Regions from separate parts of the Vibrio sp. JCM 18905 genome, predicted to be linked through region 1. Evidence: riboswitches for the same ligand, from Rfam matches in the RefSeq annotation. Region 1 holds a riboswitch; the other holds the start of a gene.
The links. A riboswitch is a leader RNA that binds a small molecule or an ion and turns the genes downstream of it on or off. The one in region 1 is predicted to bind lysine.
Positions count from the first base shown of each region.

Region 2: linked by a shared signal. The riboswitch ahead of lysC (lysine-sensitive aspartokinase 3) and the one ahead of tet(35) (tetracycline efflux Na+/H+ antiporter family transporter Tet(35)) in region 1 are both predicted to bind lysine.

Region 1 covers NZ_AP043879.1:1,155,979-1,163,714, forward strand. The annotation lists gene ACZ5ZC_RS13590 (inosine/guanosine kinase) at 1-1,044, shown strand, start outside; gene ACZ5ZC_RS13595 (H-NS family histone-like protein) at 1,172-1,579, opposite strand; lysine riboswitch at 2,162-2,344, shown strand; gene tet(35) (tetracycline efflux Na+/H+ antiporter family transporter Tet(35)) at 2,454-4,055, shown strand; gene ACZ5ZC_RS13605 (sigma-54 interaction domain-containing protein) at 4,382-5,335, opposite strand; His leader region at 5,700-5,837, shown strand; gene hisG (ATP phosphoribosyltransferase) at 5,891-6,787, shown strand; gene hisD (histidinol dehydrogenase) at 6,793-7,736, shown strand, end outside.
Region 2 covers NZ_AP043880.1:514,792-522,527, reverse strand. The annotation lists gene ACZ5ZC_RS19070 (PglL family O-oligosaccharyltransferase) at 1-1,550, shown strand, start outside; gene ACZ5ZC_RS19065 (pyridoxal-phosphate-dependent aminotransferase family protein) at 1,610-2,731, opposite strand; lysine riboswitch at 2,952-3,130, shown strand; gene lysC (lysine-sensitive aspartokinase 3) at 3,232-4,584, shown strand; gene metH (methionine synthase) at 4,671-7,736, opposite strand, start outside.

The sequences.
Region 1 (7,736 bases):
AATGAGTATGCGGGTGGCACAATTGGTAACACGCTACACAACTACTCTGTGCTAGCAGATGATCGCTCTACGCTGCTTGGAGTGATGAGCCAGGATATCAAAATTGGCAGCTATGGCTACCGTTACCTTTGTAATACATCAAGCCGCATGGACTTGAACTACCTACAAGGTGTTGATGGCGCTATCGGTCGTTGTTTCGCTCTTATCACAGAAGACGGTGAACGTACTTTTGCGATCAGTGAAGGGCAAATGAACCAGCTGCATCCTGATAGCATTCCAGAAAAAATCTTTAAAAATGCATCGGCGCTTGTACTAACGTCATATTTAGTGCGTTGTAAAGAAGGCGACCCAATGCCTGAAGCAACAATGAAAGCGATTGAGTACGCGAAAAAGAATGATGTACCTGTTGTTCTGACTCTTGGGACGAAGTTCGTTATTCAAGATGACCCGAAATATTGGCAAGAATTCATTCGAGATAACGTTTCAGTCGTTGCGATGAATGAAGATGAAGCAGAAGCTCTGACGGGTGAGTCAGACCCACTTGCTGCATCTGATAAAACACTGGAGTGGGCAGATCTAGTATTGTGCACCGCGGGGCCTGTAGGCCTATTTATGGCGGGTTATACGGAAGACAGCGCGAAGCGCGAAACTTCTTTACCATTACTTCCGGGGTCAATCGCTGAATTTAATCGCTATGAATTTAGTCGTCCGGCGAAAAAAGATACATGTGAAACACCAATAAAAGTGTACTCACATATCTCGCCATATATGGGTGGTCCAGAAAAAATCAAGAATACCAATGGTGCAGGTGATGCTGCGTTATCTGCTGTTCTTCATGATATGGCGGCAAACAAATACCATAAAGAAAATGTGCCTAATTCAAGCAAGCACAGTAACGAATATTTAACTTACTCTTCTTTTTCTCAAGTATGTAAATACGCAAACCGTGCGAGCTACGAAGTTCTCGTGCAACATTCTCCACGTTTGTCACGTGGGCTTCCTGAGCGAGAAGATAGCCTAGAAGAAGCATACTGGGAACGTTAATACACAGTAGTTTAATTAACTATTCTATAACTAAAGTAAAAGGCGCATTAAAAAATGCGCCTTTTTTATTTGGATCATTACAAATAAAAAAGGCTCCCAATAGGAGCCTTTTAAAAATAGCGCGAATTTAGATCAGGAAATCATCCAGAGATTTACCTGCATCAAGTTGCTCTTGAATTGCAGAAGGTGTACGACCTCGGCCTGTCCAAGTCTTCTCATTACCGTTTGAGTCTGTGTATTTGTATTTAGCTGGACGAGGTGCACGCTTCGCTTTGCCTTTCGTCTTAGTTTCGCCAGATAGCGCAGTAATAAGCGCTTCTACGTCAATACCGTCTTGAGCAATTTTCTCTGCGATCTCTGCTAGCTTAGCTTCTTGCTCAGCTTGTGCTGCACGTTCTGCTTCTTCTGCTTCACGACGCTCTTCTACGACAGTAGTTAGTTTATCTAGAGCTTCTTCCAATTGTTCTAGAGTCAGCTCACGAGAAAATGCACGAAGGCTACGGATATTTAGAAGGGTTTTAGTCAGCTCTGACATAACGATTCCTATTAAAAGGTTAATGTGTTGGGCACTTTTTATCGTTACGATTAAATAATGCCAATCTATAAATAAACAAAGAGTCCTTATATTTAACTTTATCTTTTCCTTATGTGCAAATACTAAATCAAGATTTTGTTTAAATTTAGCTATTTTTTTAAAGCAATAAATATTATTACACTCGAAATAAATCTTATTAGATGAGAATTGAAATCAACACTCGTTATTGTATAGAGATAGAGCCAGCTTGGTTTTTATAAAAAAAGTTGAGTTATTACTTAAAAATATGAAGCGTCCATCTTTGATGGAGTGTCATATATCCTTAATTTATTGATACAAGATAAACCATGATATTTTTAAGGTAGTAATAATGTTTCATAAATAACAAAAATGATGTGATTTCAGTTGCACAAAACTAACTTGAAGTAGACAAGGTTTATAAATTATCTCAGTCATTATTTATTTGTTTAATTTAGTTTGATGTGTTGCATTGACTCTCATCATAAGTACAATGGCTGCTACCTGATGCAATATTGCAGACAATTTGTTGTTAATTTGTACAGTTAGTGGTTAATTGTTTGTTGTTGCCGTAGAGGCGCGGTCTCGAAGAGTAGCTATTATTGGGGTGATGCCAATGAATAATAGTGGAAGGCGAAGATTGCCGAAGTAAGTAACTCATCAAAGTTACTTGCTGGGGTTGTATCTGAAAGGAACAACACTGCCATAGTATATATTCACATTAAACTATGGAGCGCTACTGTAGGGTTGGGTGGAGTGTTCGCTTCCCTGTCGCTAAGTTCAACATGAGCACGTATCGTATGCTACGTGACTTGTCTGCAGTAGATCTCTAGCCAAACTTTGGTTTTTGAAGATCATGAATTTAATAGATTTTTCTAGTTCTCCTGTTTCATTATTGCCACCTATTGTCGCTTTGACTTTGGCGATTCTGACTCGACGTGTATTAGTTTCCTTAGGTGTAGGTATCGTGCTGGGTGCGGTTCTACTTAATAGCTGGTCTATCGGTGATACCGTTAGTTACGTGAGTTCTCAAGTTTCTTCTGTCTTTATTGAAGATGGCGGAATTAACACTTGGAACATGAGCATTGTTGGTTTCCTAATCTTATTAGGTATGACAACTGCATTATTAACGCTATCTGGTGGTACTCGTGCATTTGCCGAATGGGCACAATCTCGAGTGAAGAGTAAACGCGGCTCCAAACTTCTTGCTGCCTTTTTAGGCGTATTCATTTTTGTCGACGATTACTTTAACAGTCTTGCTGTTGGTGCCATTTCTCGTCCAGTAACCGATCGTTTTTATGTGTCTCGCGCGAAGCTTGCATACATTCTAGACTCAACTGCTGCACCAATGTGTGTGATCATGCCTGCTTCTAGCTGGGGTGCTTACATTATTACGATTATCGGCGGTATCTTAGTCTCACATGGGATCACTGAGTATTCGGCTCTTGGCGCGTACGTTCGTCTTATTCCAATGAACTTCTACGCAGTTTTTGCACTGCTTATGGTGTTTGCTGTGGCGTGGTTTGGCCTCGATATCGGTAAGATGCGTGAGCATGAAATCTCTGCATCTCAAGGCCGCGGCTTTGATAAAGACAAAGAAAACGACTCGCAAGAAGCGCATGATCTAAACGAAGAGCTAGATATCCGTGAAAGCGAAAAGGGTAAAGTGTCAGACTTGGTACTTCCTATCGTGACGCTGATTATTGCGACTATCGCTTCTATGCTTTACACGGGTGGCCAAGCATTGGCTGCTGACGGCAAAGAGTTTGCGCTTCTAGGTGCGTTTGAAAATACAGATGTAGGCACATCACTAATCTACGGTAGCTTGCTTGGCTTAGCAGTTGCACTGTTTACTGTTGTGAAGCAAGGTCTTCCAATGGGTGAAATTGCACGCACACTTTGGATTGGTGCTAAGTCTATGTTTGGCGCGATTCTAATCCTGGTATTTGCCTGGACTATCGGTTCGGTTATCGGTGACATGAAGACGGGTTCTTACCTTTCTACAATGGCGCAGGGCAATATTAATCCACATTGGCTACCGGTTATCCTATTCTTGTTGTCTGGTCTAATGGCATTTTCAACCGGTACTTCTTGGGGTACGTTCGGCATTATGCTTCCAATCGCGGGTGATATGGCTGGTGCAACCGATCTTGCGCTAATGCTCCCAATGCTAAGTGCAGTTTTAGCCGGTGCCGTTTTTGGTGACCATTGTTCACCTATCTCCGATACCACTATTCTGTCGTCGACTGGTGCACGTTGTAATCATATTGATCACGTATCGACCCAGTTGCCTTATGCATTGTCCGTGGCGCTAGTTTCCTGTGTTGGCTTCATTACTTTGGGGATGACTGCGTCAATTGCATTCTCATTCATCGCTGCATCAATCACATTTATTATTGTATGTGGAGCACTTTCTTGGTTGTCGAAGTCTAAAATGGCATCGTGTCAAAATGTCTAGTACAGCTCAGTGTTTTTAATAAAGAGGAAGCTCCGCTAAATTTAGCGGAGCTTTTTTTTAACGCGATTTAGGTGAGGGGGGCAATCGCGTTTTTGGGGATAATCGTTTCGTGTTAAAAGCGAGCTATTTGTGTTCTGAGCACTCCTTTCTGTGCTGTGATAGAAAATCTATCAACCGACTTCTTCTTAGCACTAAGCAAAGACTATGCCTAGTTTAAGTTGTTGATTTTAAAGGCGGCAATATCAAGAGGTTTATGATGAGGGGCTAAGTAAATGATATATGATGAGTTGTCTGTTACACAGTGTCACGTTACACCTGTACAGCAACTAAACATTTAAGTTGTATTTCTTTATTAGACGATAAAGCGTCGTTCTTGAAATACCAAGATGACGTGCAGCCGCACTCATATTGTGCTTATTTTCTTCGATAGCTTGCAGTAGGTAGTCAAGATCAATTTGGTCCACTGAAGGAAGTAATTGCCTTTCATTATTATCAAGGCCCAAGTCAGCGACGAGAAGCGTGTGATCTTCACACATGACAATCGCTCGTTGGATTACATTTCGCAGTTCTCTTACGTTACCTGGCCAACGATGCTTGAGGAGCTTGGCTTTCACTTTATCCGACATTTTTTGTACCTGACCATGAGACAAATCTGTCAAGAAGTGTTCTGATAACATAAGGATATCTTTCCCACGCTTTCTCAGTGGAGGAATAGTTAATGGCAAGATATTAAGCCGATAGAATAAATCTTCACGGAATCCACCTTGTACAACCTCATTTTTCAAATCCACGTGGCTCGCAGCAATGACTCTACAGTCCACGTCAATGAATTTATCAGCGCCGACTTTATGGATTTGCTTACTCTCTAAAAAGTGCAGAAGGTGGATTTGTAGATCCGGCGGCATATCACCAATCTCATCTAGGAATAGGGTACCTTTATGTGCTTTTTGAATAAAACCGATACGATCTGAAATCGCTCCTGTAAATGCTCCTTTTTCGTGACCGAAAAGTTCGGACGCAATAAGACCACTTGGAATTGCGCCGCAGTTAACTTCAACAAAAGGTGCCGAGTGTCTGTTCGACAACTGATGAATAAGACGAGCACAGAGACCTTTGCCCACCCCTGTTTCACCCTGAATGAGTACTTCAGCATCACATTGAGCGTACTTTTGGATTGCCGTGCGAAGTTCTTGGATACATGCACTATTGCCGATTAATGGGTATAGTGTTGTATCGCTGAAATCCACAGCTTGTTTGTTACTACCGTTACGCAGTTTCATGGTTAATCACTATTTTTTGCCCCACTCAAATAATAGTTTTGAATGAGTCGTCTCAAACGTGAGTGGATGTCTCTTTATTGAGAATGATGTCAATTACTAAGGGCGGTGAGATCTAAATAGTTGTTTTGATGAAAATTCATACTATTCTTCTTTTTCTTTAAGAATAGGGTTGAATAGAAACCTAATTTCTACCCATATACTCAACTGAAATTAAATTTAAATCCTTTAAAATCAAGTAATTATAAAAATAGTTAGAAAATGCTAAATTCAGTATTGAAAAATATAGAATCCTTGGTTAGTGTGGTTACTAACGAAGCAACTCAATAGAGCCTTAAATAAGTATGCGTAATTTTGTAATGAACATTCATCACCATCATCACCCAATCTAGTCTTTCGGGCGATGCACGCATACCCGGGAGGCAGGAAACTCCCGGAGGTGAAATCAAAGTAAAAGCAGATTTTAAACCCTCGGGAGACTCCAATCTCTCGAGGGTTTTTTAGTTTTATTAATTCAAAAATTACTTAGATATCAAAATCTTGCACAGGGAAAAAGCAATGCAAACACAACGCTTAAGAATCGCAATTCAGAAAAAAGGTCGCCTTAGCAAAGAGAGCCAAGCTCTGCTAAAACAGTGCGGCGTAAAATTTAATGTAATGGGTGAGCGTTTAGTGGTTCACTCGGAGAACATGCCAATTGATTTGCTTTTGGTTCGTGACGATGACATCCCTGGCTTGATCATGGATGGCGTGGTTGACCTTGGTTTCATCGGAGAAAACGAACTAGAAGAAGTTCGTCTTGATCGCAAAGCTTTGGGTGAGCCATGTGAGTTTGTTCAACTTCGTCGACTGGATTTTGGCGGTTGTCGCTTGTCTATCGCTATCGACAAGGATGAAGAGTACAACGGTCCACAAGACTTAGCTGGTAAGCGTATTGCCACAACTTACCCTCAACTCCTAAAAGCTTACATGGATGAAGCAGGCGTTCCATTCTCCACATGTATGCTAACTGGCTCTGTAGAAGTTGCACCTCGCGCAGGTCTAGCTGACGCTATTGCTGATTTGGTATCGACTGGCGCAACGTTAGAAGCGAATGGCTTAAAAGAAGCGGAAGTGATCTTTAAATCTAAAGCGACGCTGATTCAACGTATCGGTGAGTTTGATGCAGACAAAACAGCACTGATTGAAAAACTACTGACTCGCATGCAAGGCGTACAACAAGCGAAAGAGTCTAAGTACATCATGCTTCACGCGCCAGCTGAAAAGCTCGATCAAATCAAAGCACTACTTCCTGGTGCTGAGGATCCTACGGTTCTTCCTCTTTCTGCAGATAAGCAGAAAATGGCTGTTCACTTAGTGAGTTCTGAAAACCTGTTCTGGGAAACCATGGAACAGCTAAAAGAGTTAGGTGCTAGCTCAATCCTAGTGCTACCAATTGAAAAAATGATGGAGTAAACATCATGAGAACAGTCGTTTGGCAATCTTTAAGTGAAGAGCAGCAAGATTCGATCTTAGAACGTCCTGCTATTGCAGAAGGTGCAAATATCACTGCAGCAGTGTCTGAGGTTATCGCTAAAGTTCGAAATGAAGGCGACTCTGCTCTCAACGAGCTGACAGAAAAGTTTGATCGCGTTAAACCTGAGTCCATTCGTGTTTCTTCTCAGGAAATTAAAGCCGCTTCAGAGCGCTTGTCTGAATCAATGAAAAACGCATTAGAGCAAGCTTATGCCAATATTTCTAAATTCCACAAAGCGCAAAAGCCACAGCCAATTAAAGTCGAAACTCAACCGGGTGTGCTTTGTGAACAGGTAACACGTCCAATTCAAAAAGTGGGTTTGTACATTCCTGGTGGTAGCGCGCCATTGCCATCGACGGTTTTGATGCTTGGCGTGCCTGCGAAAATTGCTGGCTGTCGTAAAGTTGTGCTTTGCTCTCCGCCTCCAATCGCTGACGAAATCCTTTACGTAGCAAAATTGTGTGGCATTGATGAAGTGTACAACGTCGGTGGTGGTCAAGCTGTTGCTGCAATGGCATATGGTACAGAGACCGTATCAAAAGTTGATAAGATTTTTGGCCCGGGTAACGCTTACGTGACGGAAGCAAAGCGCCAGGTGAGCAATGATTTCCGTGGCGCAGCGATTGATATGCCAGCGGGTCCTTCGGAAGTTCTTGTGATTGCGGATGAAACAGCGGACCCAGATTTTATTGCGGCGGACCTTCTAAGTCAGGCAGAGCATGGACCTGACTCTCAAGTTGTACTTGTGACGCCATCAGCCATTATTGCAGATCAGGTGACAGATGCCGTTCGTCGTCAATTGAAAGAGTTGTCTCGTTCAGAGATTGCAGAAAAAGCGCTCGCATCGAGTTTAATCATTATTGCTGAATCGATCACCCAAGCGATCTC
Region 2 (7,736 bases), on a different replicon from region 1:
GTTACTCAAAATTAACCATCGGCTTGTTCATTAGTGCTCTTATCATGACAGTGCCCATTCTGTACCCAAATGCGAATAGCAGTTTGGCAGCCAATAAGCTCATTGGCCTGTGGTGTGGTGTCCTGTTCTTTATTGTCTTACAACAATTTCATTTCAGTAATAAACATCGCCAACGCCTATTATGGTTCATTGTCCTTGCGGTTGTTATCGAAGCCATTTTTGGTCTGACACAATATCTGTATCTCAAACCAGGCAATCCGTTTGGTTACGACACGGTGGCCAATCGTCCTTATGGTATTTTCCAACAGCCCAATGTAATGGCCAGCTTTCTTGCGACAGGGTTGGTGATTGCTAGCTATTTACTTGCACGTCAGCCCTACAAATACGACCGTAAGTTAAGCGATGTTTACCTTCTCTATGCCGTGCCAGTTTTAACCTTACCACTAATTGTGGCGTTGGCTTCACGCACTGGTTGGTTAGCCTCGGTCATCGCCGTGTTGTTGGTCATTCCATACATGTACCGCTTTGCAACCAAAGGGCGCTTTATCCGCTGGGTTGTGTCACTTGTAAGTGGGCTCTTACTCTCAGTGGTTGTCATGCATCTTGCCTTTCCTGATGGAGGTGGGTTAGCCGCAGAAAAAGTAAACATGGAGTCTGCTCGAGCGTATACTTTTCCGCAAACATTAGACATGGTGATTGAAAAGCCTTTTACTGGCTATGGATATGGCAAGTTTGAATCTGAGTACATGCTGTATACGGCTCGTCAACATGCACTAAATGAGAATTACCCAGCTGGTTTGCCAGCCATGGATCATCCGCATAACGAGCTGCTTTACTGGGGAGCCGAAGGTGGTTTGCTGCCAATACTCGGCATCTTCTTAGCGATGGCACTGGTACTGTATCGAATCTATCAAGCCAAACGCGGAACTCGTCTTGCGTTGCTGGCCTTGTTTATACCTATCGTATTGCACTCACAACTGGAATACCCTTTCTACCACTCTCTCGTGCATTGGTTGATCTTCGTTATCCTGCTGTACTGGGTAGATCAGCGCGTCTCTCGTTATCGACAAGTCGGCTTTAGTAATGTGACCAAAAGCTTGCTGCGAGTCTTTAGTTTGGTACTTCCCGTTGCGTTTACGTTTTACATGGTAAGCGCATTACATACGAACTATGTATTGACGAAGTTTGAGACCACTAGACCAACTAACCCTGATATTCTGAATCAAGTCAGTAACCCTGTGGTTTGGAAAGACAGGTTTGATTGGGATGTCTATAGCACGTTTTTAAATATTGGGCTGTACCAACAAGACGCAACCTTGATTCAGCCTTATATCGATTGGTCGCTAAAAATCATCAAAGATAAGCCTCGCCCTGCATTTTATAATAATTTGATTTTGGCCTACCAAGGCTTAGATGACTCAAGTAAAGCGGAGCAAATCAGAGCTGAAGCGCAGTTTTTGTTCCCGAAGATTGATTTCAGTGACGTCAATTACCGACCACCTTCTCAAGCAATCTCTGCCTCACCAGCACCCACTTCAGGTGCAGAGTAATAATTACAAAAAAGCGAAGGGATGACCTTCGCTTTTCTTTATCTCATTGCGGTATAGCTTTATTCAGTGAGTGACTCTTCTAACGCTTTTAAGCACAGTGCAACGTTTTCAGGTCGAGCGCCGTAACCCATTAAGCCAATACGCCACGCTTTACCAGCTAATGCCCCGAGGCCTGCACCAATTTCTAGGTTATAGGTTTCTAGCAAGTGAGCACGAACTTTTGCTTCATCAATTCCTTCAGGCACGTAAATCGCATTTAATTGCGGCAAACGATGGGCTTCGTCCACAACAAATTCAAAACCTAGCTTTTGTAGGCCATTTTTGAGTTTTTCATGCATCAGTTGATGACGAGCCCAAGCGTTTTCTAATCCTTCATTTTTCAGTATCAATAAAGCTTCATGAAGCGCATACAAGCTATTAACTGGCGCCGTATGATGGTAACTACGCTTACCTTCTCCACTCCAATACCCCAACACTAAACTCTGATCGAGGAACCAACTCTTTACTGGTGTTGTTCTTGCTTGAATCTTTTCAATCGCGGCAGGAGAAAACGTCACTGGTGAGAGCCCTGGTACACATGACAAACATTTTTGACTGCCAGAGTAAACCGCATCCAGTTGCCATTCATCCACTTTTAACGGCACACCACCAAGTGACGTCACCGCATCAACAATAGATAATGCATTATGCTGTTTCGCCAGCTTACCCAATGCTTGAGCATCACTGACTGCACCAGTTGAGGTTTCCGCATGCACAAAAGCAAGAATTTTTGTATCTGGGTGCTGTTCGAGTGCTTGCTCGACTTTATCAATGGAAACAGGCGTCCCCCATTCATCATCGACGATAACAACTTCACCACCAGCACGGACGACATTTTCGCGCATGCGTTCACCAAAAACACCGTTACGGCAGACGATCACTTTGTCGCCTTTCTCGATCAAGTTTACAAAGCAGGTTTCCATCCCTGCACTACCTGGCGCTGAAACCGCAATAGTGAACTCATTGTCAGTTTGAAAGGCATACTTCAATAGCTGCTTGAGCTCATCCATCATACCGATAAACAGAGGATCAAGGTGACCTACGGTAGGACGGCTTAGCGCTTGTAACACTTGAGGATAAATATCAGAAGGACCAGGTCCCATTAAAATACGGTGAGGTGGAATAAAGCTTTGGATCGACATGTCAGCTCCTTGATTATCTTTTATCCTGAGCATTCTAAAAGTTCTATTCAATAACATGGCTCAGGTGTAGGGTTCTTCACCCTAATAGATTTTTCCTCTATCAGCAATTAGCCGTAAGTATGGAGGTCAAACCAGTGTCACAAAATCGTTAATAAAAAACACCATAAAGGTTGAAATATTGATTGACATTAAGGCCTCAAAACCGTTCAATGTTTGAGCTTTATGTAGAAGAGGAGCGCTACCCAGGTAGATGATTTGTGGAACCGCAATTCCAACACCAATCATTGAGGGGGAGTAGTGCCGAGGTAAGTCAAAGTTGCAGGGTTTGACTTGTCGGTTGAATTGGGCTGAATCCCATCAACTGTCATCAGCGCAGTCTGATGAAGGGCTTCTGAGGGTAAATTTTTCAAATAGCATTCTAAATACCTCTCTTTTTGCTCTGTTCCTTTTCTCACTAAACATTGGATGTACAATTTTTTAGGAAGTCGTGGGAGAACGCAGTGAGCGCATTTAACGTAGCTAAATTCGGTGGAACCAGTGTTGCCAACTTTGAGGCAATGAGTCGTTGTGCCACCATTATCGAAAACAATCCAAATACTCGCTTGGTCGTGAGCAGCGCTTGCTCTGGCGTCACCAACCTATTGGTAGAACTCGCCAACGGTGTTCAGGATCAAACGCACCGTACTGAGCTGCTGCAAAATCTGGCCAACATTCATGACGCCATTTTAACTCAGCTCGAAGACAGCACGAAAACTGCTGCCGAGGTGTATGGCATATTAGATACCGTAACCAGCCTGGCCGAGGCTGCATCTATCCAAGCTAGTGCGAAGTTAACCGATCATTTGGTCGCATGTGGCGAACTCATGTCGACGCATATTCTAACTCAGTTAATGTGTGAGCGAGGCATTCAAGCTGTGCGCTTTGATATCCGCGATGTGCTGCGTACTGATGACAACTTTGGTCGCGCGGAGCCAAACATTGAAGCAATTTCGACGCTTGCGCAAGATAAACTCATACCACTTTGCCAACAATCCGTTGTTGTTACTCAAGGCTTCATAGGATCTGACGAAGCCGGTAATACAACAACACTAGGTCGAGGAGGCAGCGATTATAGCGCCGCCTTAATTGCTGAGAGCGTCAAAGCGGCAGGGTTAGAAATCTGGACTGATGTTCCGGGCATCTACACAACAGACCCGCGAATTGCGCCAAAAGCCTCACCAATTCCCGAGATCAGCTTTAGTGAAGCTTCAGAAATGGCTAACTTTGGCGCTAAAATCCTTCACCCTTCTACGCTAGTACCCGCATTACGCCACGACATTCCGGTATTTGTAGGGTCATCGAAAGAGCCTGAAAAAGGGGGAACTTGGATTCGCCACCAAGTCGAAAGCTCACCGTTATTCCGTGCGCTAGCTTTGCGTTGTAACCAAACCATGGTAACGCTACGCAGCGCCAACATGTTCCACGCATACGGCTTCTTAGCAAAGGTTTTTGAGATCCTTGCAAAGCATAAGATCTCTGTCGATTTGATCACGACATCTGAAATCAGTGTATCGTTAACACTTGATCAAACTGATACCTCTGGCGGAGCACCACAGCTGCCGCAAGCTGTACGAGAAGAGTTAGAAGAGTTATGTAAGGTAGAAGTTGAACATGACCTATGCCTCGTTGCTCTCATTGGTAACAACATGAGTGAGAGTAAAGGCTACGCGAAACAGGTTTTTGGCACGCTAGAAGACTTTAACCTACGCATGATTTGTTATGGCGCTAGCCCTCACAACTTATGCTTCTTGCTCCATGAATCGGTATCGAAACAAGCCATACAAAAACTCCACACCGAGTTGTTTGAGAAGTAAGTTCAACTCAATAAAACAAAGGGCTGCGTATCTGCAGCCCTTTGTTGTTTCAATAGTTGTTACGTTTGGACGAGGTAAACATCAATTTAACCGTTAATGTTTGGCCCTAACCATTTTTCAGCCTCGATCCTATCCCACCCCTTACGATCGGCGTAACTCTCTAGCTGATCTTCTTGGATCTGTGCGATCGCAAAGTAACGTGAGTCAGGATGAGAGAAATACCAACCAGAGACTGACGCGCCCGGATACATTGCATAGCTGGAGGTTAGAGTCATGCCAATGTTCTCTTCCACATTAAGTAACTCCCAAAGCGGTCCTTTTTCAGTATGTTCAGGACACGCTGGATAACCCGGCGCAGGACGAATACCTTGGTATTTTTCACGAATGAGATCATCGTTAGATAAATCTTCATCCGCAGCATACCCCCAAATTTCTTTACGGACACGCTCATGCAAATACTCAGCAAACGCTTCGGCTAGGCGATCCGCCACCGCTTGAATCATAATTGCGTTGTAATCATCTCCCTGTGCTTTGTATTCATCCGCAAGCTCTCGTTCACCAATACCACCAGTGACAGCAAATGCCCCTATCCAATCATGTTTACCCGACTCTTTAGGTGCGATGTAGTCAGATAAACAATAGTTGAATCCTTTTGGTTTCTCGGTCTGTTGACGCAAGTTACGCAATACTTTCACAACGGCGGTACGAGTTTCATCAGAATAAACTTCAATGTCGTCCCCCACGCTTGCTGCAGGGAATAAGCCACATATTCCACGCGCTTTTAACAGGCCTTCTCGCTCAACTCGGTCAAGCAACTCGTTGGCATCTTCGAATAAACGTTTTGCTTCTTCACCGACTTCTTCATGTTGGAAAATTGTTGGATACTTGCCCACAAGTGACCAAGTCATAAAGAATGGTGTCCAATCGATGTATTGACGTAATGTGGCCACATCAAAATCATCGAAGATATGAATACCAGGCTCAACAGGCACTGGAGGAGTGTAAGCTTCCCAATCGATCGCAACTTTATTCGCTCGAGCCGCTTCTAATGTCACTGGTTTGGTTCTCGGTTTCTTTCGATTATGTTGATCACGTACTCGTTCGTAATCAGCTTCAAGTTTTTCAACAAATTCAGGGCGACGTTCATCTGACAATAGAGAAGTACATACGCCCACCGCACGTGAGGCGTTATTCACGTAAACAACTGGATGCTTGTAATTTTGCTCAATCTTTACTGCTGTATGGGCTTTTGACGTTGTTGCGCCACCGATGAGAAGAGGTAAGTTAAAGTCGAGACGCTCCATTTCTTTTGCAACATGCACCATTTCGTCTAATGAAGGCGTGATCAACCCTGACAAACCAATAATATCGACGTTCTCTTCTTGCGCTACTTTTAAGATCTTTTCGCAAGGAACCATGACACCAAGATCGATAATTTCGTAGTTATTGCACTGCAATACAACGCCAACGATATTTTTCCCGATATCATGTACATCACCTTTGACCGTCGCTAGCAAAATCTTACCGTTTGTTTGTCCCACCTGCTTTTCTGCATTGATGTAGGGCTCCAGATGCGCGACTGCTTGCTTCATCACTCGTGCAGATTTTACGACTTGAGGAAGGAACATTTTACCTTCACCAAACAGGTCTCCGACGACGTTCATCCCATCCATTAGTGGACCTTCAATCACCTCTAATGGCTTTGAAGCGTTGACACGAGCCTCTTCGGTATCATCAACGATGAACTCAGTTATTCCTTTCACTAACGCGTGCTCTAAACGCTTTTCAACAGGCCAAGTTCTCCACTCAAGTGCAGAGGCATCCTCCTCTTTACCTACCCCTTTGCCTGCGTATTCCGCTGCGATATCTAACAATCTCTCAGTGGCGTCATCACGACGGTTAAGAACGACATCTTCCACAGCCTCACGCAATTTTTCAGGCACGTTATCGTAGATTTCTAACTGACCCGCATTCACAATCCCCATATCCATACCATTTTTAAAACAGTGGTAGAGGAACACCGCGTGAATCGCTTCACGCACATAGTTATTACCGCGGAATGAGAAGGAAACGTTAGAAACACCACCCGAGATCATCGCGTGTGGTAAATCACGTTTGATATCGCCAACGGCTTCAATGAAATCCACCGCGTAGTTATTATGCTCATCGATACCCGTAGCAATGGCAAAAATGTTGGGGTCAAAGATGATGTCTTCTGGTGGAAAGCCCACTTCATCAACGAGAATTCGGTAAGCGTTGGTACAAATTTCTACTTTGCGCTCACGTGTATCTGCTTGTCCAATCTCATCAAACGCCATCACAATCACAGCCGCACCGTAACGGCGGATCAACTTAGCTTGTTCAACGAACTTCTCTTTACCTTCCTTGAGTGAGATCGAATTAACAATACCTTTGCCTTGGATACACTTAAGACCGGCTTCAATAACTTCCCATTTGGAAGAGTCGACCATGATTGGTACTTTTGAGATTTCAGGTTCTGACGCACAAAGGTTTAAAAAGCGAACCATACAAGCTTGTGCATCCAACATGCCTTCATCCATGTTGATATCGATAATTTGAGCGCCATTTTCAACTTGTTGACGAGCCACATCGAGCGCTTCATCGTACAGCTCTTCTTTAATCAAGCGTTTAAAACGCGCAGAACCGGTTACATTAGTACGCTCACCGACATTGATAAATAAAGAGTCTTTATCAATCGCGAGCGGCTCTAAGCCAGACAAGCGACAAGCAACGGGAAGATCAGGTAATTTACGAGGGGCGATATTTTCAACCGCGAGTGCCATTTGGCGAATGTGCTCAGGAGTTGTACCACAACACCCACCAATTAAGTTTAAAAAGCCACTTTGAGCCCACTCTTTAACATGCTTAGCCATATCTTCTGGCGACAAATCGTATTCGCCGAATGCATTCGGAAGCCCAGCATTTGGGTGAGCGGAAACAAAAGATTCTGATATACACGAGAGCTCTTCAACATAAGGACGAAGCTCATCTGGGCCCAGCGCACAGTTCAAACCAAACGAAATCGGTTTAACATGACGTAATGAGTTGTAAAACGCTTCTGTGGTTTGACCGGATAATGTCCGACCGGAAGCATCGGTAATAGTCCCCGAGATCATCACAGGTAACTCAAT